Regions from separate parts of the Streptomyces sp. NPDC050416 genome, predicted to be linked through region 4. Evidence: riboswitches for the same ligand, from Rfam matches in the RefSeq annotation. Region 4 holds a riboswitch; each other region holds the start of a gene.

Region 1 (5,749 bases), on a different contig from region 4:
TTGCCGGAGACGTCGGCCCGGTTGCCCGAGGAGACGAAGGTGGAAACGCCGGTCACGCCCGTGACGCCGCCGCCGCGCCGGTGCAGCCGGGACAGCAGGGCGATGCCGATGGCGCCGGACTGGGCGAACAGGCCGATCCGGCCCGGGCGCGGCGTCTCGGGCGCGAGGGAGGCGTTGAGCCGTACCCGCGGGGAGGTGTTGATGATGCCGAAGGCGTTCGGCCCGATGATCCGCATGCCGTAGGTGCGGGCCTGCCGCACGAGGGCGCGCTGGCGTTCGCGCCCCTCGGTGCCGCTCTCGGCGTATCCGGCGGAGACGACGACCAGCCCCTGCACGCCGTGTTCGCCGCATTCGGTGACGACCTCGGGCACGTGGTCGGCCGGCACGGCGACGACCGCGAGGTCGACCGGGCCGTCGATGTCCCGCACCGAGCGGTGGGCGGGCACGCCGTCGAGTTCCTTCCGTCCCTCGGGCAGTGCCTTGTTCACGGCGTAGAGGCGGCCGGTGTACCCGGCGTCGCGGATGTTGCCGAGGACGCTGCGGCCCACGCCGCCCGGGGTGCGCCCCGCTCCGATGACGGCGACCGAGCCGGGCGCGAGCAGCCGCTGCACGGACCGGGCCTCGGCGCGGTGCTCGCGCGCGTACTGCACGGCGAGGGAGCGGTCGGTGGGTTCGAGGTCGAACTCCAGACGGACGACGCCGTCCTCGAAGCTGCGCTTCTGGGTGTACCCGGCGTCCGTGAACACCTTGATCATCTTGTTGTTGGCGGGCAGCACCTCGGCGGCGAAGCGGCGGATGCCGCGCTCGCGGGCGACGGCGGCGATGTGCTCGAGGAGAGCGGAGGCGACGCCCCGCCCCTGGTGGGCGTCCTGCACCAGGAAGGCGACCTCGGCCTCGTCGGCGGGTGCGGACGCGGGCGTTCCGTCCGCGCCGATCCGGTCGTAGCGTACGGTGGCGATGAACTCGCCGCCGACTGTGGCCGCGAGTCCCACCCGGTCCACAAAGTCGTGGTGCGTGAAGCGGTGGACGTCCTTGGCGGACAGGCGAGGGTACGGCGCGAAGAAGCGGTAGTACTTCGACTCGTCGGAGACCTGCTCGTAGAAGCTGACCAGGCGCTCGGCGTCATCAACGGTGATGGGCCGGATGCGCGCGGTGCCACCGTCGCGCAGCACCACGTCGGCTTCCCAGTGGGCGGGATACTCGTGCCGGTCCGGCGAGGTCTGCATGGGCCCCAGAGTACGTCTGGCGTATGACAGCGGCGCGAGGCAGTCTGTGGAGGGCGTCAGTCGGGTCGAGGCCGCGATCCGACGGCACCCCGGGGCGGTACATCAGGACCGCTCCGGCGCAGCTTCACGTGTGGGAAACTGGTCTAGACAACCCTGAAAACCGAAGGGCAGCAACACATGGCTGAGCGCCGCGTCAACGTCGGCTGGGCCGAGGGCCTCCACGCCCGCCCCGCCTCCATCTTCGTCCGAGCCGCCACGGCCGCAGGCGTCCCGGTGACGATCGCCAAGGCAGACGGCAACCCCGTCAACGCGGCCTCCATGCTGGCCGTCCTCGGCCTCGGTGCCCAGGGCGGTGAGGAGATCGTCCTCGCCTCCGACGCCGAGGGTGCGGACGCCGCCCTGGACCGGCTGGCGAAGCTGGTCTCCGAGGGTCTCGAGGAACTGCCCGAGACCGTCTGAGCATTCTTCCGCGCCTGATCCGGTACCCCTGGTCCGGTGCAACCAGAAGGGCTCGTCCGAATTCATCGGGCGAGCCCTTCGCCATTCCCGGTCACGGGTCGCCATTTCCCATCACGATCGGCCGCGCATTCCCGTTCCCGGGCAGCAGAAATAATCCCCCGCGAATTACCTGCTCTTTGTATACGGCTCTCGTGTTAATGCCGCAGGCTCGCCGTGTTTACGGGATGTTGCGAGTTCCTCACACGCTCGGCCCGCTCCCCGGCGGAGCCGAAACGCAGCCGGTGCGCGGCCGTCGCGCGCTCGGTGTGCAGCGCCGTGACCGCCCGCGCGCGCTCGCTGTCCCCGCGCGCCACCGCGTCCACGATCGCGCCGTGCTCGGTCCAGGACTCCACGGGCCCGGCCGGAGCCTCGACGGTGTACATCCAGGCGATCTTGTGGCGGAGCTGGGTCAGCATCGAGGTCAGCGCGGGGCTGCCGGAGGCCTGTGCGAGCGTCTCGTGGAACCAGCCGCCCAGGGAGCGCAGGTCGTCGCTGTTGCCCCGGCGGGCGCGCTCCTGGCCGAGCCTGACCAGGCCGCGCAGGACCTTCAGGTGGGCCTCGGTGCGGCGCTGGGCGGCACGGGCCGCGCCGAGCGGCTCCAGCAGCAGCCGCATCTCCAGCAGGTCGGCGGCCTCCTGCTCGGTGGGTTCGGCGACGCACGCGCCCGCGTGCCGCCGGGTCACCACGAAGCCCTCGGCCTCCAGGGTGCGCAGGGCCTCCCGGACGGGGACGCGCGAGACACCGTAGCGGCGGGCGAGGAGTTCCTCGGTCAGCCGGCCGCCGCGTTCGTAGACACCCGCGACGATGTCGTCCCGGATGGCCGTGCACACCGAGTGCGCCGGAATGCGCATGACCGACCTCCGTTTAATCCCCGTGAAACGTCGACGAGTGACACGTGTTCCGTGACTCTATTGCAATGAGCCGGAATTTCCGACGGCAGACCGGAATCCAGGGATATTTTTTGGACAGCCGGGCGTCACAAACGCCGAAAGCCCCGGCTCGGGGAGCCGGGGCCTCGGGAAGCGGAGTGGTGCGCCGTCAGACGCTCACGCCGTGCGAGCGGAGGTAGGCGACCGGGTCGATGTCGGAGCCGTACTCGGGGCTCGTACGGGCCTCGAAGTGCAGGTGCGGACCGGTGACGTTGCCGGTCGCGCCGGACAGGCCGATCTGCTGGCCGGGGGTGACCTTCTGGCCCACCGAGACGCTGATGGACGACAGGTGGCCGTACTGGGTGTACGTGCCGTCGTTCATCTTGATCACGATCTGGTTGCCGTAGGAGCCGCCCCAGCCGGCCTCGACGACCTCGCCCATGCCGACCGCGTGGACGGAGGTGCCGCTGGCGGCGTGGAAGTCGACACCGGTGTGGCTGCCGGAGGACCACAGGCCGCTGCTGGCCTGGTAACCGGTGGAGACGTACGAGCCGGAGATCGGGGGCACGAAGGTGTTGAGGCGCTTGCGCTCGGCCTCGCGGGCGGCGCGTTCCTTGGCCTCGCGGGCCTTCTCGGCGGCTTCCTTGGCCTCCTTGGCCGCCTCGGCGGCCCGCTCGCGGGCGGCCTCCTCGGCCTTCTGTTTGGCGGCGGCCATCTCGGCGGCCTGCTTCTGGGCGGCGGCCTGGGCGTCGATCTGCTGGGCCACGGTGTCGCCCATGGTGACGACGGGAGTGAGGCCGGTCTGCTCGACGGCGGGCTCGGCCGCGAAGGCCGGGGCGGCCACGCTGCCGATGACACCGGTGGTGGCGAGGGCCGCGACGCCCGCCGCGCGGGCCGTGCCGCGCTGCATCCGGCTGGGACGACGGTGCTTCCCGGTGGCGCGGGTGAACGCCATGGAGTGCCTGGTCCTTTCCTTCCTTCTCGCCTACCGGGTTAGCTGACGGGTTCGGAGCAGGAAGGTCTCCTACGGACCCCCTCGCGGCTCGCGCGGGCGTCCGATTCACCCCAGGGACTGCGGTGGGTCCCCGGCTCCCCTGGCTCGCGCCGTACGGGGACTCGGCGATGACTGTCCGGTGCCGCGGGTGCGGCGCACTGCCTGACGAACAGCCCGGACGAACCTAAGCGGGGCCACTTTCAATTCCCAAACGGATCCCGGTTTTTGTAGCGCATCCCACAGGGCAGACAGGCAACCTCCGCACCAATTCGGGCATAAAGGAGCCCTGGTGCCTTAGAAGACAACCAGGGCCCCTGCGCGCGCGTGCTCCTACTCGGCGGCGACGACCGAGACTTCGCCGATGCCCAGGGCCTCGACCGGGGCCTTGATCTGCGCCGCGTCACCGACGAGCACGGTCACCAGCCGGTCCACCGGGAAGGCGCTGACGGCCGCCGCGGTGGCCTCCACGGTGCCGGTCGCGGCGAGCTGCCGGTACAGCGTGGCCTGGAAGTCGTCGGGCAGGTGCTGCTCGACCTGGTCGGCCAGCGTGCTCGCGACGGCCGCCGCCGTCTCGTACTTCAGCGGCGCCACGCCGACCAGGTTCTGCACGGCGACGTCCCGCTCGGCGTCGGTCAGCCCCTCGGCGGCGAGCGTGCGCAGCACCGTCCAGAGGTCCTGGAGGGCGGGGCCGGTGTTGGGCGTGTCCACGGAGCCGCTGATGGCGAGCATCGCGGCACCGGTCCCGTCCGGGGCGGACCTGAGGACCTGGCCGAACGCCCGCACCCCGTAGGTGTAGCCCTTCTCCTCGCGCAGCACGCGGTCCAGGCGGGAGGTGAGGGTGCCGCCGAGGCAGTACGTGCCGAGCACCTGCGCGGGCCACACGCGGTCGTGCCGGTCCGGGCCGATCCGGCCGATCAGGAGCTGCGTCTGGACGGCGCCGGGGCGGTCCACGATGACGACCCGGCCCGTGTCGTCGGCGGTCACCGGCGGCACCGGGCGCGGCTCGGCCGCGGAGCCGGTCCAGGCGCCCAGCGTGTCGCCGAGCAGGGCGTCGAGGTCGATGCCGGTGAGGTCGCCGACGACCACGACCGTGGCCGTGGCGGGCCTGACGTGCCTCTCGTAGAAGGCGCGTACGGCCGCGGAGTCGATCGCGGCGACCGTCTCCTCGGTGCCCTGGCGGGGCCGGGACATGCGCGAGTCCGCCGGGAACAGCTCCTTGGAGAGCTCCTTGGCGGCACGGCGGGCGGGGTTGGCCAGCTCGTGCGGGATCTCGTCGAGGCGGTTGCGGACCAGCCGCTCGACCTCGCTGTCCGCGAACGCGGGGGCCCTCAGGGCGTCGGCGACCAGGCCGAGCCCCTTGGCGAGCCGGGAGGCCGGCACCTCCAGGCTGAGCCGGACGCCGGGGTGGTCGGCGTGCGCGTCGAGGGTGGCGCCGGCGCGCTCCAGTTCGGCGGCGAAGTCCTCGGCGGAGTGCTTGTCGGTGCCCTCGGAGAAGGCCCGGGCCATGATCGTGGCCACACCGTCGAGGCCGGCCGGCTCGGCGTCCAGGGGTGCGTCCAGCAGCACCTCCACGGCGACGACCTGCTGGCCGGGGCGGTGGCAGCGCAGGACCGTCAGGCCGTTGCCGAGCGTGCCGCGCTCGGGGGCCGGGAAGGCCCACGGCTTGGCCTCGCCCGCCTGCGGCTGGGGGTGGAAGTCCATCGTGGCGAGCTCGGTCACTTGGCCGCCTCCTCGTTCTCGTTCAGGGCCGCGGCTGCGGTGTCGTCGGTGGTGTCGGCGTCCTCGGCGGTCTCCGCGTCGCCCGTCTCGCCGGCGACGGGCTCGTAGACGAGCACCGCGCGGTTGTCGGGCCGCAGGCGGGCCTTGGCGACCTCCTGGACCTCCTCGGCCGTCACCTCCAGCACGCGCTGCACGGCGGTCAGGGCGAGCTGCGGGTCGCCGAACAGGACGGCGTACCGGCACAGTTCGTCGGCGCGGCCCGCGACCGTGCCCAGCCGGTCCAGCCACTCGCGCTCCAGCTGGGCCTGGGCACGCTCCATCTCCTCGGCCGTGGGGCCCTCCTCGGCGAACCGGGCGAGCTCCTCGTCGATGGCGGACTCGATGACCGGGACCTCCACGTCACCGGACGTCTTCACGTCCAGCCACCCCAGGGAGGGCGCCCC
Region 2 (5,749 bases), on a different contig from region 4:
GCCGCCGCACCCCTGCGGCACGCCCACTGGTGGCAGCGCACATGGGTGCGCTACGGCGCGCTGACCACGCTGCTCGCGATATCCGGCCTCGTCATCCTCGCCCTGGTCCGCGAAGAGACCGGCACGGAAGGGTTCCTGGTCGGGCTGGGGCTGGCCACGCTCCCGGTGCCCCTGCTCATAGCCTCGTTCCGCTGGCTGGACCGGGTCGAACCGGGCCCCTGGCGGAACCTGCTGTTCTGCTTCGCCTGGGGCGCCTGCGCGGCGGCGCTGATAGCGATCGTCGCCAACAGCTTCGCGACCCGGTGGATAGCGACGGCCACGGCGGATCCCTCCAGCGCGGACACACTCGGCGCGACCGTCATAGCGCCGGTGGTCGAGGAGATCGCCAAGGCGGCGGCCGTCTTACTGGTCTTCCTCTTCCGCCGCCGCGACTTCACCGGCATCCTCGACGGAGTCGTCACAGCCGGCGTCACCGCCACCGGCTTCGCGTTCACGGAGAACATCCTCTACCTGGGCACCGCCTTCGGCACCGACCAGCTCACCGGCGGCACCGGCATCGCCTCCGTCACGGCGGCGACCTTCTTCGTGCGCATCATCATGTCGCCGTTCGCGCACCCGCTCTTCACCGTCCTCACCGGCATCGGCTTCGGCGTCTCCGCGCTCGCGGCGGACCGCCAGCACATCCGCCGCGTCGCCTTCCCGCTCTCGGGGCTGCTGCTCGCGATGGGCATGCACGCGACGTGGAACGGCTCGTCCTCGTTCGGCGAGTACGGGTTCTTCGCCGTGTACGCGGCGTTCATGGTGCCCATCTTCGGGCTGCTGACGTGGCTGGTGATCTGGACCCGGCAGCGGGAGCTGAGGACCGTACGGGCGGAGCTGCCCGCCTACGCCGTGGCCGGGTGGCTGTCCCCGGTCGAGCCGTACGCCCTCGGCTCCATGCGGGCCCGGCGGATCGCCCGCCAGTACGCCCGCCGCCACGCGGGCCGGGCGGCGGCACGGGAGGTCGCGCGCTACGAGGCGTACGCGACGTCCCTGGCGTTCCTGCGGCACCGGGGCCGGCGCGGCCGCGCCGGTGCCGACTTCGTCGTACGGGAACGGGAACTGCTGGACGAACTGTGGCGCCGCCGCGAGACGGCCCGTCCCGCGCTGGACTACGCCGCGCGCATCACGGCCCCTCCGGTACCGGTGGCGGCCCCGCCGTGGCCGGTGCACGGGGCGTACGGGTACGGCCCTACGACGACCCCGACACAGGCGCCGACGCCGACGCCGTATCCCGCGTACGAGACGCCGTACCCCGCGTACAACCCCTACCGGTCCTAGCCGACCCCCCAATCGGCCACCGGTCGGAACCGCTCAGGCCGAAGCCTCCGTGAGCCGCCCGGCCTCCGCCTCCGTCAGCGTCAGCTCCCCGACCCCGATCAGCGCGGGCAGCTGCTCCACCGTCCGCGCGGAGGCGATCGGCGCCACCACGGTCGGCTGGGCCGCCAGCCAGGCGAGGGCGACCGTGGCGACGGGGACGTCATGGGCCGCGGCGATCTCGTCGAGGGCGTCGAGGACCCGGCGGCCCCGCTCGGTCTGAAGGTGCTGGGCGGCACCGCCCGCCCGCGCGCTGTCGACGCTCGTACCGGGCCGGTACTTGCCGGTCAGGAAGCCCGACGCGAGCGCGTAGTACGGGACGGCCGCCAGGCCGGTCCGCGCGGCGAGGTCCTGGAGCTCGCCCTCGTAGGTGTCGCGGGAGACCAGGTTGTAGTGGGGCTGGAGGGCCACGTACCGGGCGAGTCCCTCGCGGTCGGAGAACTCCAGGGAGGCCCGCAGCCGCTCCGCGGAGATGTTCGAGGCGGCGATGTACCGCACCTTCCCGGTCGTCACGAGTTCGTCGAGCGCGCCGATGATCTCCTCCACCGGCACGTCGGGCTTGTCGTAGTGCGTGTAGTACAGGTCGATGTAGTCGGTGCCGAGGCGCCGCAGGGAGGCATCGGCGGCGGCCTTGATGTTGGCGGGGGACAGGCCCTGGAACTGGGGGTGCTGGCTGACCTTCGTGGCGACGACGACGTCCGCGCGGTTGCCCCGCGACGTCAGCCACTTGCCGAGGACGGTCTCGGACTCGCCGCCCTGGTTGCCGTCCGCCCACGCCGAGTAGACGTCGGCGGAGTCGACGAAGTTGCCGCCGGCGGCGGTGTACGCGTCGAGGACGGCGAACGACTGTGCCTCGTCCGCGGTCCAGCCGAAGACGTTGCCGCCGAGGGCGAGCGGGAAGACCTCGAGGTCGGAGGAGCCGAGCTTGCGAAGAGAAGTCATGCTCCGTGTCAACGGCCGTGCGGGGGAGGCCCATTCCACAGCGGACGCAAAACTCCCGTAAACGGCCCCGCACGAAACCCCGCACGAGACCGGAAACGCCGCCGTCGCTCAGACGTTCAGGCCCTTGCCCCGCAGCCACGCGAGCGGGTCGATGCCGTTGCTGGAGCCACCGGTGTGGACCTCGAGGTGCAGATGCGCCCCGGTGACGTTGCCGGTCGCGCCCACGCGGCCGATGACGTCGCCCGTGCTGACCTTCTGGCCGACGCTGACGCCGATGGACGACTGGTGCGCGTACCAGATCTCCGTGCCGTCATCGAGGGTCAGGACGGTCTTGTAGCCGTACGAGCCGTTCCAGCCCGCCTCGGTGATGGTGCCGCTGTGCACCGCCTTGATCGGCGTGCCCGTGGGGGCGGCGAAGTCGAGGCCGGTGTGGTAGCCGGAGGACCAGTAGGCGCCGGCCTGACCGAAGGTGGAGGTGATGGTGTACGCGGAGGTCGGCAGCGTGTACTGCTTGGCGAGGGCGGCGAGCCGCTCGGCCTCGGCCTTCTTCCGGGCCTCCTCCTCCGCCTTCTTCTTGGCTTCGGCGGCCTTGGCCTTGGCTTCCTGCTCGGCCTTGGTGGCGGCCTCCGCGGCCTCCTTGCGGGCGGCTTCGGCGGCGTCCTGCGCGGCCTTGGTCTCGATCTGTTCCTGCTGGTGCTCGACCTGCGCCATGATCCGGGCGCGCAGTGCCTCACCGGCGCCGGAGGTGCCCTGCTCGGTGTCGGCGGACGCCGTGGCGAGGTCGCTGAGCGGAGTGGCGGAGCCTTCGGGGGTGTCGTCGTCCGAGATGAGGGAACCCACCGAGGGAAGGTCCGGGACGGAGATCGACACCGGCGGCTTGCCGGTCTGGGCGCTGGCCATGCCGCCCGCGCCCACGGCGGCTATGACGCCGACGCCGAGGACGGTGGAGCTGCGCGCGAGGCCTCCGCCGCGCTGCTTGGTGACGCGATGCCGGCCACGGATGGGGCGGATGGACTCCGCGGTGGGGTTCCATTCCTGGAACGGGCCCTCGTCGGTGTGGTGACCGCCGTAGCCGAAGGTTTCGGTGTCGCGCTGGTTCGGCGCGGACGGGGCCGCGGGGGCAGGCCGGTTGGACGCCACGTGGGCGTACTCCTTTCCTTCCTTCTCGCCTACCGGGTTAGCTGACGGGTTCGGAGCAGGAAGGTCTCCTACGCGCGTATACCGGCCGTGCTTCCACGGCGGCATCCGCTCGATTCACCCCAAGTGGTGGTTCCCCGGTTCCCTTTCAGGATTCGGCGCGTGCGCACGGAGCCGCCTTCTGTGACGGCTGGGACGACCGCGCTGCGTTATCGAACGTTAATAGACGCGCGGTGGGTATTCCAGCGATTCCGCTTGATCATTAACCTTTTTCGCGCGGACCAACCTGCCATGACCGGCCTAAAACGGGCGAGTTGACCGCTGCGCAAGTGACTCACGGGTTTTGACGGTGTGTCAGTTGTGATGCGGAGCGGTGTGATTCACTCACCGACAGTGATGTCGGCAGTAATGGAGAACCCAGGAAACACCGAGGGCCGGAACCCTTTCGGATTCCGGCCCTCGGCCTTCAGTAGCGGGGACAGGATTTGAACCTGCGACCTCTGGGTTATGAGCCCAGCGAGCTACCGAGCTGCTCCACCCCGCGTCGTTGTGACTCCAGTGTACGCCATCCGCGGGACCACTCGCGCACACCCGGTACTCAGCGGCCCGGGTCGCCCGTCCGCGCTGTCGTAGCGGCCCTGGAGGCAGCGCGACCCGCGAGGCGGCCAGGCTGCAGGATCCGTGGGCCGATCGGCCCGAGCTCAGGGCGTCAGGTGGTGGTTCGGGGCCTTGGCGCGCTCCTCGTGCTCCGGGAGGACGAGGACCTCCACTCCCCCGGCCGCCAGCAGGCCGCTGCCGTCGGCGTCCGCCACGAAGGTGTCCGGCTCGCGCCAGGCCGTGACCACGCGTCGCACGCCCGCGTCGAGGATCAGCCGGGCGCAGGGTGCGGGGCGGGAGGCCCGGCGGGCGCAGGGCTCCAGGCTGCTGTAGACCGTCGCGCCGGCGAGCCTGGGGTCGGCCGGGTCGAGCTTGGCCAGGGCCGCCTCCTCGGCGTGCACGAGCGGGTCGCCGCCCTCGCGGGAGTGGCCGCGGGCCAGTTCGGTGCCGTCGGCCGCGACGACCACCGCGCCGACGCTGAACGCCGTGTCCGACGGCGGGCACTGCGCGGCCAGTTCGCAGGCCAGGGCCAGCCAGTGGTGGTCGGCGGCGACGGGGAGGGGGCCGGTGCCGGGAGCGGTCGGCTCGTAGCGCATGAGGACCACGTCCTCTATCCGCCGGGTCTCCAGCAGCCGGAGCCGGCCGGACTGGTAGCCGCCGGGTCCGAAGAGGCGGGGGGCCCCGGGGTCACCGACGAAGAGCGGGGCGAGGACCAGCTGGAGTTCGTCGGCGAGGCCCTGGGTGAGGAGCTGGGTGTGGATCAGGCCGCCGCCCTCGACCATGAGGCGCCGTACGCCCCGGACGTCGTGCAGGTGGGTGAGGAGCCGCCGCCAGTCGAGGTCGGCGCCGAGGGGGACGACGTCGGTGGCGTCGGCGGCATCGGTGCCATCGGCAGTGGCGAGGCCGAGGGCACGGGCGCGTTCGGCGCCCTGGTCGGTGGTGTAGAGGACCTTCTGGCCGCCGGTGTGCCAGAACTGTGCCGCCGGGTCGAGGTCGCCGGAGCCGCTGACCGTGACCTTGAGGGGGTACTCCGGCAGGCCGGCCGCCGTGCGGGCGGCGCGCCGCTCGGGTGAGTTGACCAGCAGGCGCGGGTTGTCGGCGCGGACGGTGCCGGCGCCGATCAGGATCGCGTCGACGGACGCCCGGACCTCGTCGACCCGGTCGAAGTCGGCCGGGCTGGACAGGAGCAGGCGTTCGGGGCCGGTGTCGTCCAGGTAGCCGTCGAGGGAGACGGCGGCGGACAGCAGGACGTACGGGTGGGGCATCGACGCTCCCGGCTCGTGGAAACTCGTGACGGACGGCGGACTGACGGGACGGCGGACTGACGGGACGGGCTTGGTTCAAGTTTGAAACAAACCTACACTGGGTGCATGACGACTCGCTGGCTCACCCCCAAGGAGCAACGCGCCTGGCGCGCGTACATCGCCGCCTCGCTGCTCCTGGAGGACGCGATCGACCGGCAGCTCCAGCAGGACGCCGGCATGCCGCACCTGTACTACTCCATCCTCTCGGTCCTGTCGGAGTCCCCGGAGCGGCGGCTGCGCATGACCGATCTCGCCGAGCGGCTGAAGATCACGCGCAGCCGGCTGACGTACGCGGTGACGCGGCTGGAGAAGGACGGCATGGTGCGGCGCGAGGCCTGCCGGTACGACAAGCGGGGCAGCATCGCGGCCTTGACGGACGACGGGTTCGCCGTACTGGACCGGGCAGCGCCCGG
Region 3 (5,749 bases), on a different contig from region 4:
CACCGTCCGCACGCAGTGGAACAGCGCGTACGGCAACATGATGATCGTGACCGCGAAGGACGGCACGGAGACGTGGTACTGCCACCTCTCCACCTACACGGTCCCCTCGGGTACGACCGTGAAGGCCGGCGATCCGATCGCGCGCTCCGGCAACTCCGGCAACTCGACCGGCCCTCACCTGCACTTCGAGGTGCGCCCGGCCGGCGGCTCGGCGATCGACCCGCTCCCGTGGCTGCGCAGCCACGGCATCGACCCGACGTAACGTCCCGGCAGCCCCCGCCGGTCGCCCGGCAGGGGCCGATCTCTCTGGTCTACAGCTTCTCCACCGGCGCGTACCGCAGCAGCAGCCGCTTCGGCTTGGTGTCCCCGAAGTCGATGGTCGCCTCGGCGTTCCCGCCCGTGCCCTTCACCGCCACGACGGTTCCGAGGCCGAACTGGTCGTGCGTGACCCGGTCTCCGACCGCCAGGGACACGACCGGCTTCTCGGAGGTCCGGCGCGTGGCGAAACCGGACGCGCCCGACGCGGACGAACGGGAGCGGGACGACGACAGCGAGGCCGCCACCCCGGAGACGGGGCCGGAGGACGCGGGCGCGGTGGCTCCCGTCCGCTTCCACTCCACGTACGCCGGCGGGATCTCCTCCAGGAAGCGGGAGGGCGGGTTGTACGAGGGCTGGCCCCAGGCGCTGCGCAGGGTGGACCGCGTCAGATACAGCCGCTCCCGCGCGCGTGTGATGCCGACGTACGCCAGGCGCCGCTCCTCCTCCAGCTCCTTGGCCTGGCCGAGGGCGCGCATGTGCGGGAAGACGCCGTCCTCCATGCCGGTCAGGAAGACGACCGGGAACTCCAGGCCCTTGGCGGTGTGCAGGGTCATCAGCGTGATGACGCCGTCGCCGTCCTCCTCGTCGGGGATCTGGTCGGAGTCGGCGACCAGGGCGACCTGTTCGAGGAAGTCGGACAGCGTGCCCCGCTCCTCTTCGCCGCGCTCCTGCTCGAACTCCATGGCGACGGCGGCGAGTTCCTGGAGGTTCTCGATCCGGGTCTCGTCCTGCGGGTCGGTGGAGGCCTGCAACTCGGCGAGGTACCCGGTGCGTTCCAGGACCGCCTCCAGCACCGTGGCCGGTCCGGCGCCGGACTCGACGATCGTACGGAGGTCCTCCATCAGCGTGTTGAACCGCTTGACGGCGTTGGTGGACCGCGCGGCCATGCCGTACGCCTCGTCGACGCGCTTGAGCGCCTGCGGGAAGCTGATCTTCTCCCGCTGGGCGAGGGCGTCGATCATCGCCTCGGCACGGTCGCCGATGCCCCGCTTGGGGACGTTGAGGATCCGGCGCAGCGGCACGGAGTCCTCCGGGTTGGCCAACACGCGCAGGTAGGCCAGGACGTCCCGGACCTCCTTGCGCTCGTAGAAGCGGACGCCGCCGACGACCTTGTAGGGCAGGCCGACGCGGATGAAGACCTCTTCGAAGACACGGGACTGGGCGTTGGTGCGGTAGAAGACGGCGACGTCGCCGGCCTTCGCCTCGCCGGCGTCCGTGAGGCGGTCTATCTCGTCGGCGACGAACTGCGCCTCGTCGTGCTCGGTGTCGGCGACGTAGCCGGTGATCGTGGCGCCCGCGCCCGCGTTGGTCCACAGGTTCTTGGGGCGGCGGGACTCGTTGCGCTCGATGACCGCGTTGGCCGCGCTGAGGATCGTCTGGGTGGAGCGGTAGTTCTGCTCCAGCAGGATCGTCGTCGCGTCCGGGTAGTCCTCCTCGAACTGGAGGATGTTGCGGATCGTCGCGCCGCGGAAGGCGTAGATCGACTGGTCGGCGTCACCCACGACGCACAGCTCGGCGGGCGGGACGTCGTCCGGGCCGGGGGGTACGTCGACGGGGTGCTCGGAGGTGCCGACGAGTTCCCGGACGAGGGCGTACTGGGCGTGGTTGGTGTCCTGGTACTCGTCCACCAGCACATGGCGGAAGCGGCGGCGGTAGTGCTCGGCGACGTCCGGGAAGGCGCGCAGCAGGTTGACCGTCGTCATGATCAGGTCGTCGAAGTCGAGGGCGTTCGCCTCGCGCAGCCGCGACTGGTACATCGCGTAGGCCTGGGCGAGGGTCTTCTCGAAGCCGTCCGTGGCCTGGGCGGCGAAGTCCTCCTCGTCGATCAGCTCGTTCTTCAGGTTGCTGATCTTGGCGCTGAAGGACTTCGGCGGGAAGCGCTTGGGGTCGAGGTCCAGGTCCCGGCAGACCAGGGCCATCAGGCGCTTGGAGTCGGCGGCGTCGTAGATCGAGAACGAGGACGTGAAGCCGAGCTTCTTGCTCTCGCGCCGCAGAATGCGCACGCACGCGCTGTGGAAGGTCATCACCCACATCGCGTTCGCCCGCGGGCCGACGAGCTGCTCGACGCGCTCCTTCATCTCGCCGGCGGCCTTGTTGGTGAAGGTGATCGCGAGGATCTGCCCCGGGTGCACGCCCCGCTCGGCGAGCAGGTGGGCGATGCGGTGCGTGAGCACGCGGGTCTTGCCGGAGCCGGCGCCGGCCACGATGAGCAGCGGGGAGCCGGAGTGGACGACGGCGGCGCGCTGGTTGTCGTTCAGCCCCTCCAGGAGGGCGGCGGTGTCCACCGGCGGGCGCGGGGCACCGTCGCGGTAGTAGGCGTCCCGGTCCGGGGGCACGTCGAACTTCCCGCCGAACAGATCGTCCGGAACCGGCTCCGGTACGTGATCGTCCTCGGGTGGCGGCGGGGGCTCGTCCGCGGGGCCCCGCTGGGCCTGGAGGTCCGCCAGGAAGCTGTCGTCAAAGAGGCTGCTCATCGCTCTCCGAGTCTAGGGCGCCCCACTGACAGCCCGCCGCCGCCCTGAGAACATCGCCGAAAGGAACCCCTCATCACCCTGTATCCACGCACGATCACAGTCCGCTACGACTGTCACAATTATGACGAACTCGTGACCAACGCCCCTCCGTCGATGACTCTCGGCGACGCTTTCGACTAAGGTCACGAAAATGTATCGGGCATATCGCCCATCAACCTTCACAAGGGCAACACGAGTTGGCTACCGTGCGGGCAGGCCGCACGACCCCCACCGGCGAACGTCGCCGGGCCGCGCGGCCTCCGCCGAGTCCGGTGTGCCGCAGCGGCAGCCGGAGCCGGGGACCCAACCGAGAACTCTGGGGTGAATCGGCCGGACTCCCTCCACGGAGACGGCAGTAGGGCAACCCTTCCGATGTACCCGCCCGAACCCGACAGCTAACCCGGTAGGCGGAGCATGGAAGGAGTCGCCTCCCTTGGCGTCGCACCGCAAGTCGCGTCCCGCTGGTACGCGCGTCGCAGGCATACGGACCCCCGCCCTGGCAACGGCGGCCCTCACGTCCGTCGCCCTGCTGTCCCAGTCGGCCAATGCCGCCCCCGAGGCCGACGACAAGCCGAGTCTCGAGGAAGTCGAGAAGAAGGTCGACGACCTGTACCGCCAGGCCGAGTCGGCGACCGACAAGTACAACTCGGCCAAGGAGAAGACCACCAAGCAGAGCAAGCGCGTCGACACCCTCCTCGACGACGTCGCCAAGCGCACCCAGAAGCTCAACGAGGCACGGGAGGAACTCGGTTCCTTCGCCGCCGCCCAGTACCGCACCGGCGCCTCCGCCCCGGACACGGCGACGTTCCTGCTCGCGGACACCCCGCAGGACTACTTCGACCAGACCCAGCTGATGGACCGGATGACCGGCCGTCAGAAGGTCGCGGTCGACGACTACGTCACCCAGCAGTCCGAGACGATGAAGAAGCGCCAGGAGGCCACCGAGAGCCTCGAGACGCTCACCGAGACCCAGGGCGACCTGAAGACGGCCAAGGCCACCGTCCAGCGGAAGCTCGCCGACGCGCGCGACCTGCTGTCGAAGCTGACCGCCGAGGAGAAGGCACGCCTCGCGGCGATCGAGCGGGAGAAGCAGCAGGAGGCCGCCCGCAAGGCCGCCGAGCTGGCCCGGCAGCAGGCCGCGCAGCAGCAGGCGCAGGAGCAGGCCGCCCAGCAGCAGGACAGCGGCTCCTCGTCCACGGGCTCGTCCTCGTCCACGGGCTCCGGCTCGTCCACCTCGACGGCCCCGGCCGATTCCTCGTACGCCACCAAGGCCGAGAAGGCGCTCGCCTTCGCCCGCGCCCAGATCGGCAAGCCGTACGTCTGGGGCGCCGTCGGCCCCGGCTCCTACGACTGCTCCGGTCTCACCCAGGCCGCCTGGAAGGCCGCGGGCGTCACCCTGCCGCGCACGACCTACGACCAGGTCAACGCCGGCACCACGGTCCCGCTGACCGACGCCCAGCCCGGTGACCTGGTCTTCTTCTACGACGACGTCACCCACGTCGGCATCTACATCGGCAACGGCATGATGATCCACGCCCCGAAGCCCGGCACTTATGTGCGCGAGGAGTCGATCTACTACGACGGCGAGTCGGCGATCCACAGCGTGGTGCGGCCGGCCTGAGGCCGTACTTCACGGAGGGCACGCGCGTATGGGGGCGCTCTCGCGTTTTTGAGGCGCCCGCGCGCGTGCCCCGCTCGCAACGCGCGCGGCGCCTCCTAGCATCGGGCCCATGCCCGGCCCCTCCCCCTCCACCGCCTGGTGGGCGCAGCGCGCGCCGTCCGCCGGCGCCGCCGTGCTGGCGACCGGCACCCTGTCGGTCGGTCTGGACCTGGCGGGGTACGGCGGCCTGTCCCGTATCGCCCTCGGTCTGGGCTGCGCGGCGTGGCTGCTGCTCGCCGCCGACTTCACGCTGCGGCTGCTGCTGGCGGGCACGGGATGGCGGGCGTACGCGGGAGTGCCGGGCCTGGTGGACACCGTGGCGACGGCCGCCCTCACCACCGTGGCGGCGACGGCCGTCCTGGGCACCGGCTTCTCGGCGGCCGGCGCGCAGTCCCTGGCCGCGGCCCTGCTGGTGCTGGCCGTGCTGCTCTGGCCGGTGCCACTGGTCCTCCCGGCGCAGGACGGGGAGCGGCGCAGGCCCGGGACGGTGTTCGCGCGCTGCATGGCCACGCAGGGGCTCGCGGTACTCGGTGCCACGCTCGCCGCGGCCGAGTCGGCGGCCTGGCTCGCGCACGCGGCGCTGGTGCTGTTCTGGCTGGGGCTCGTGCTGTACGTCCTCACCCTGGCCCGCTTCGATGTGCGGCAGGTGGCCGAGGGGCGCGGCGACCACTGGCTCGCGGGCGGGGCGCTCGCCCTCTCGGCGCTGGCCGGGGCGCGGCTGATCAGCTCCGACAGTGCGCGCCTGTACCTGTGGAACGTCGACGACCGCGGCGTCCTGCGCAATGTGACCGTCGTGCTGCTCGTGCTCACACTGGCCTGGTGCGCCGTCCTGCTCGCCGCCGAGTTCCTGCGCCCCCGCCCCCGCACCGACATCCGCCGCTGGGCGACCGTGTTCACCTGGGCCAAGACGGCTGCGGCGACCCTGGCCGTCGCCGCAGCCCTCGACGTCTCCTGGCTCGACGGCTTCGGGGAGCTGCTGCTGTGGGTCGCGGTGGCCGCCTGGCTCGGGGCCACCGCCTGGACGCTCGCCTCCGTCCGGGCCTATGCCGCACCCGGGCGGGTCAGGTCCAGAGCACGGCGATGAAGACGTTCGCCGCGGTCAGCGCCCCGACCAGGCCGAACAGGCCCTTGTCCACCTTCTCGTCGTCCCGCTTCACGTAGACCAGGCCGAGGATCACGATCAGCAGGGCCAGCTTGACGCCGATCTTGACGTTGTTCACGGACTGGTCGTCGGCCTGGTTGAGGCCGACCAGGATCA
Region 4 (5,749 bases):
GGTCTGCGGGGTGAGCCCGAGCCCCTTCTCCAGGTAGGCGTCGACGCCGCCCCAGGTCTCCTGGATGGTGTCGAAGGCCGCCGTCAGATACTCGGCGCGCGCGTCGAACAGGGGGCTGAGCAGCTCCATGACCTCGGGGGAGTAGGCCGAGGCGGCGGTGCTGCTGCGGTGCACCTTGTAGCGGCGGTGCTTGGCGTTGGACTTCAGGTAGTCGTCGACGATCGCCTCGCGCTCGACGCCCAGGGCGAGCAGTGTCACCGCGATGGACAGGCCCGCGCGGTCCTTGCCCGCCGCGCAGTGCATCAGCGCGGGGACGCTGTCCTCCGCGAGCGCGTGCAGCACCCGGGAGTGCTCGGCCGTGCGGCTCCGGATGATCGCGCGGTACGAGGCGATCATCCGGTCCGCGCCCTTGCCGTCCGCGAGGATCGCGCGCAGCTGGTCCAGGTCGCCGTCGCGCACCATCTTCCAGAACTCGGCGCCGTCGGCGGGGTCGCTCAGCGGCAGGTTCACATTGCGCACGCCCGGCAGTTCGACGTCCGGCCCTTCCAGCTTCTGGTCGGCCGCGTTGCGGAAATCGAAGATCGTGTGCAGGCCCAGGGTGGCCAGGAAGGCGGCGTCCTCCCCGGTCGCATGGGCGAGGTGGCCGCTGCGGAACAGCACTCCCTGCCGCACCCGCCGTCCGTCCACGGTCGGAAGCCCGCCCACATCGCGGAAGTTGCGCACTCCGGCCAGCTCGGGCTCGGTCGACGGGACCTGCTGTGTCACGAGGGCTCCTCCCCTTCGGCGCCGCCGGCGCGGCTCGTCGACGGGCATCACTCGACGATACGACATGCCTGCCTGGGGCAATGAGTTGTCCACAGGCGTTGCCGGAAGCCCCCGCGGCCCTTGATGATGTCGGAGCCTGGTCGCACCTGGTCGGGCTTGTTCGAATCTGTGAGGCCTTGATGCTGGACATCTCCGAAGACGGTCGTACATGGGTCCTCTCCGGGCCGGCCAGCAGCTACGCCGTCCATGTCACCGACCGGGACGAACTGCTGCACCTGCACTGGGGGCCCCGGATCGCCCTCGCCGACGCCGAGGCCCTCGCCGTCCGGCCGCTGCCGGACTACTGGCCCTTCGAGTCACCGCTCGACGGACGCGAGGAGTATCCGGTCGAGGGCGGCCCCCGTTTCACCCGGCCCGCCCTGTCCGTACGCACCGGCGAGCGGCGCGGCACCGAGTGGACCTACGAGGGCCATGACGCCGAGGACGGTGAGCTGCGGCTGCGCTTCCGCGACGGCGAGCTGGCCATCACGCTGCACTACCGGATGCGCCCCGGGACGGACGTCGTCGAACGCCGGGTGACCCTCGACAACCACGGACCCGCCGTTGAGGTGCTGCGCGCCGACTCCGCCACCTGGACCCTGCCCGACCGCGACTCCTGGCGGCTGTCGCAGCTGTACGGCCGCTGGGGTGCCGAGTCCCGGCTGGAGCGCTCCGGCCTCACCCACGGCGAGAAGGTCATCGGCAGCCGCCGCGGCCACACCGGTCACCAGCACCTGCCATGGGTCGCGCTCGACACCGACGCGACCGAGGAGCACGGCGAGGTCTACGGATGCGCCCTGAGCTGGTCCGGGTCCTGGCGGATCGCCGTGGCCCAGCTCCCGGACGCGCGCGTGCAGATCACCGGCGGGGCCGGCTACGACGACTCGGGCCTGCTGATGCTGGGCACGGGGGAGTCATACACGACGCCCGTCTTCGCCGGGCTCTGGAGCGACGGCGGCTTCGGCGGGGCGAGCCGCGCCTGGCACGCCTACCAGCGGACGTACGTGATCCCGGACGCGGACCAGGACCGGCCGGTGCTGTTCAACTCGTGGGAGGCCACCGAGTTCGACATCTCCGAGGAACAGCAGCGGGCGCTCGCCGAGCGGGCCGCCGCCATGGGTGTCGAGCTGTTCGTGGTCGACGACGGCTGGTTCGGGACGCGCACGAGTGACCGGGCCGGGCTCGGCGACTGGACCCCCAACCCCGACCGCTTCCCGGGCGGCCTGAAGCCGCTCGCCGAGCACGTGCACGGCCTCGGCATGCAGTTCGGGATCTGGGTCGAGCCGGAGATGGTCAACCCGGACAGCGAGCTGTACCGCGCGCACCCGGACTGGGTGCAGTATCAACCGGGACGAAAGCGGACGGAGTTCCGCAATCAGCTCGTACTGAACCTCGCCCGCGAGGACGTCCAGGAGTACCTCTGGGAGCAGCTCGACGGGCTCCTGTCCAGCGCGCCGATCGACTACGTCAAGTGGGACTTCAACCGCTGCTTCACCGACGCCGGGTGGCCGGACGACCCCTACCCGCAGCGGCTGTGGGTCGACCACGTGCACGCCCTGTACGCCCTGCTGGACCGGCTGCGGGCCGCCCACCCCGGGGTGGCCTTCGAGTCCTGCTCGGGCGGCGGCGGCCGGATCGACCTCGGTGTGCTCGGCCGCACGGACCAGGTGTGGACCTCGGACAATACCGACCCGCTCGACCGGCTCGCCATCCAGCACGGCTTCAGTCAGATCCACCCGGCCCGGGTCATGGCCGCCTGGGTCACCGACAGCCCGAACGCCATGCTCAACCGCCGGGCCAGCTCCCTGCGGTTCCGGTTCGTCAGCGCCATGGCCGGGGTGCTCGGGGTCGGCGGCGACCTCACGAAGTGGACGGAGCGGGAACTCGCCGAGGCGCGGGACTGGGTGGAGCTCTACAAGGAGATCCGGCCCGTGGTGCAGCGCGGCGACCTGTACCGGCTGCGCCCGCCGGAGGGCGGCCTGAGCGCCGTGCAGTACGTCCTCGGCGACGAGATCGTCGTCCTCGCCTGGCTCCAGGCGCAGCGCTACGGCGAGCCCGTTCCGCCGCTCCGGCTGCGGGGTCTCGACCCGGCGGCGTCGTACGAATGCCTCGAAACGGGCGAAACTCACCGGGGAGCCGTGCTGCTCCATCACGGGCTGCGGGTCGGTCTGCGCGGGGATCTGGACGCCACCGTCGTCCGGCTTAAGAGCAAATAGCCCTTCTGTCCGAATGGAGAGTGCTTCGGTTGTTTAGGCATAACGTGCCCCGGCTGTAAAGGAGATGAGGTCGGGGTGCGTGAGCATCGTCATATTCGTGACGATGTGTTGTTGCCATGTGCACGTAATTTCGGTGTGATTCAGGGGAATTGCGGGGAGCTGGAGATCGGAAATCCACGCTCCGTGACGGAAAAAATGTCGGCGCGTCAAGAAAAACGCCGTCACGGGCAACCGCGAGCTTGTCCCTTTGCGTCCTGGTCGCTTACGTTCCCCACCAATCCGGACGGACGCCTAATCCTGCCGCCGCCCGGAGCCCGCACACACTGACCCGACGTACGGCAGGAGCGGGGGACCCACAGGTAAGACGCCTGTTCCGGTTCCCGGAACGGCTTGGGGTTAAGCCGCGCCTCGGCGTGGCCGGGCATCTCCAGTCCGAACCCGACAGCTCACCTCGCAGGCGACGGAGAGGAATTCGCCATGCCCGCGAAGGGTAAGCATCGCCGCCCGAAGTCCCAGCGTTTCACCCGCTCCATCGCCGTCGCCGGAACCGGTGGGGCCGCTCTCGCCCTTCCACTCATGGGGGCCGCCGGCGCCCACGCCGCCACCCCGCAGTCGGCTCCGGAAAAGGCCGTCCAGTCCGCGCCGGCCGCCGAGAAGAAGGCCACCGAAAAGGCTACGGGCGCCCGCTCGTACACCGTGCGGGCCGGTGACTACCTCGCGAAGATCGCCGACGAGCAGCACGTCGACGGCGGCTGGAAGAAGCTCTACTCGGACAACCGTGACGCCGTCGGCGACGACCCGTCGCTGATCCACCCGGGGCTGAAGCTGGCGATCGGCAAGAAGGCGGCGGCGAGCGGGTCCCCGGCCCCGTCGAAGGCCTCGCCATCCAAGTCCTCGAAGTCCCCGGCGTCGAAGTCGTCCGCTGCCGAGTCGCCCTCGAAGCCGGCCGCCGCCAAGCCGGCCGCCGCCAAGTCGGCCGCCGCGACCTCCAGCGGCTACACCCTCCCCGTCGAGGGCGCCACCGTCGGCACCCCGTACCACATGTCCGGCAGCATGTGGTCCAGCGGCTACCACACCGGTGTCGACTTCGTCGTCCCGACCGGCACCTCGCTCAAGGCCGTCAGCGCGGGAACGGTCGTCTCCGCCGGGTGGGGCGGCGCGTACGGCAACCAGGTCGTCATCAGGCTGAACGACGGCAGCTACGCGCAGTACGCCCACCTGTCCTCGCTCTCCGTCTCGGCCGGCCAGACCGTGAGCGCCGGGCAGCAGATCGGCCTGTCCGGTGCCACCGGCAACGTGACCGGACCGCACCTGCACTTCGAGATCCGCACCACGCCGGACTACGGCTCGGACGTGGACCCGGTCGCCTTCCTGCGCTCGCACGGCGTCTCCGTCGGCTGACCGACCGCGTCACCACCTGCCTGACACGCGACCGAAGGCCGGACCCCGATCCCCGGGTCCGGCCTTCGGTGTGTGCGCGCACCTTCCGATCGCCCCAAGGGATCGACAGCGGGCGGCAGTTGGGACACAGTGATCCCATCCGGAGCGCAAGCGCTTTCTAGATCCTTCCAGGCGGATCACCAAGGAGATGTGTCCCGTGCCGACCTCCCGCAGAGCGTTCGCCAGCCTGGCCGCCGGAGCCGCCGTGGCGGCCCTCGTCCCGACGGGCGCCGCGCACGCCGCGCCCCGGCACCGCCGCCTCATCGCCCGAGACGACTTCCATCACGGCCTCGCCCAGTGGGCGACCGAACTCCAGGACGGCGGCACCGTCACCGCGTCCCGTGGTGTTCTGGAGATCGACGTACCGAGCGGCGCGACCGTATGGTTCAGGCAGCGGCTCGAAGGGCCGTACGCCCTCGAGTACACCGCCACGCCCGTCTCCGAGGGCGGGGCCAACGACCGTGTCTCGGACCTCAACAACTTCTGGAACGCGACCGACGTCCGCTCCCCGGCCGACCTCTTCGCCACGCCGCGCGGTGGGGCGCTGGACGAGTACGACCACCTCACGACGTACTACGCCGGCTACGGTGCCAACTACAACACTACGACCCGGCTGCGGCGGTACGTCGGGCAGCCCGGAGTCCGGCCCCTGGTCCACGACTACACCGAGCCGCTGCTGGTGCCGGGTGAGCCGAACCGGGTGCGGATCGTCTCCGACGGTTCGACGGTGCGGTGGTGGAACAACGGGAGGCTCGTCTTCGACTACCGCGATCCGGAGCCGTACACGAGTGGGCACTTCGGCTTCCGGACCGTGTGGAGTCACTTCCGGATCACGGGATTCCGGGTGTGGCGACTGACCCCCCAACATCGCTGACGGGTGTCCTATTCCGGAGTTGGTGAACACTTGGGGAGTGGCTTATCTCACCGCCCGTCAACCCTTTCCTACGGTCGCGTAGGTCACATTAGAAGGTGAATCATGTGCTGCTGTGGCAGACGATTCGAAGAGTGACAGCAGAGCAGTGATCGGGTCGTACGTGGCGGTGGGGGACAGCTTCACCGAGGGTGTCGGTGATCCCGGCCCCGACGGGGCGTTCGTCGGCTGGGCCGACCGGTTCGCCGTCCTGCTCGCCGACCGCCGGCCCGAAGGCGACTTCCAATACACCAACCTCGCCGTGCGCGGGAAACTCCTCGACCAGATCGTGGCGGACCAGGTTCCACGGGCCGTAGAAATGGCCCCGGACCTCGTCTCGTTCTGCGCCGGAGGTAACGACATCCTCCGGCCCGGTACC

What was found. A riboswitch is a leader RNA that binds a small molecule or an ion and turns the genes downstream of it on or off. The one in region 4 is predicted to bind cyclic di-AMP.
Positions count from the first base shown of each region.
Region 1: another riboswitch for cyclic di-AMP. It lies ahead of ACIBL4_RS35925 (M23 family metallopeptidase); the one in region 4 lies ahead of ACIBL4_RS02695 (peptidoglycan DD-metalloendopeptidase family protein).
Region 2: another riboswitch for cyclic di-AMP. It lies ahead of ACIBL4_RS34405 (M23 family metallopeptidase); the one in region 4 lies ahead of ACIBL4_RS02695 (peptidoglycan DD-metalloendopeptidase family protein).
Region 3: another riboswitch for cyclic di-AMP. It lies ahead of ACIBL4_RS07640 (NlpC/P60 family protein); the one in region 4 lies ahead of ACIBL4_RS02695 (peptidoglycan DD-metalloendopeptidase family protein).

Region 1 covers NZ_JBITII010000015.1:121,717-127,465, reverse strand. The annotation lists gene ACIBL4_RS35940 (GNAT family N-acetyltransferase) at 1-1,226, opposite strand, end outside; gene ACIBL4_RS35935 (HPr family phosphocarrier protein) at 1,404-1,685, shown strand; gene ACIBL4_RS35930 (GntR family transcriptional regulator) at 1,880-2,575, opposite strand; gene ACIBL4_RS35925 (M23 family metallopeptidase) at 2,763-3,548, opposite strand; cyclic di-AMP (ydaO/yuaA leader) riboswitch at 3,562-3,725, opposite strand; gene ACIBL4_RS35920 (M16 family metallopeptidase) at 3,918-5,306, opposite strand; gene ACIBL4_RS35915 (pitrilysin family protein) at 5,303-5,749, opposite strand, start outside.
Region 2 covers NZ_JBITII010000014.1:20,865-26,613, forward strand. The annotation lists gene ACIBL4_RS34395 (PrsW family intramembrane metalloprotease) at 1-1,320, shown strand, start outside; gene ACIBL4_RS34400 (aldo/keto reductase) at 1,354-2,298, opposite strand; gene ACIBL4_RS34405 (M23 family metallopeptidase) at 2,407-3,438, opposite strand; cyclic di-AMP (ydaO/yuaA leader) riboswitch at 3,450-3,606, opposite strand; tRNA gene ACIBL4_RS34410 (tRNA-Met) at 3,906-3,979, opposite strand; gene ACIBL4_RS34415 (dihydrofolate reductase family protein) at 4,137-5,297, opposite strand; gene ACIBL4_RS34420 (MarR family winged helix-turn-helix transcriptional regulator) at 5,403-5,749, shown strand, end outside.
Region 3 covers NZ_JBITII010000002.1:573,749-579,497, forward strand. The annotation lists gene ACIBL4_RS07630 (M23 family metallopeptidase) at 1-262, shown strand, start outside; gene pcrA (DNA helicase PcrA) at 312-2,792, opposite strand; cyclic di-AMP (ydaO/yuaA leader) riboswitch at 3,083-3,256, shown strand; gene ACIBL4_RS07640 (NlpC/P60 family protein) at 3,265-4,452, shown strand; gene ACIBL4_RS07645 (hypothetical protein) at 4,562-5,575, shown strand; gene ACIBL4_RS07650 (hypothetical protein) at 5,553-5,749, opposite strand, start outside.
Region 4 covers NZ_JBITII010000001.1:589,023-594,771, reverse strand. The annotation lists gene ACIBL4_RS02705 (tyrosine-protein phosphatase) at 1-765, opposite strand, end outside; gene ACIBL4_RS02700 (alpha-galactosidase) at 945-3,020, shown strand; cyclic di-AMP (ydaO/yuaA leader) riboswitch at 3,332-3,493, shown strand; gene ACIBL4_RS02695 (peptidoglycan DD-metalloendopeptidase family protein) at 3,498-4,421, shown strand; gene ACIBL4_RS02690 (DUF6250 domain-containing protein) at 4,618-5,334, shown strand; gene ACIBL4_RS02685 (SGNH/GDSL hydrolase family protein) at 5,480-5,749, shown strand, end outside.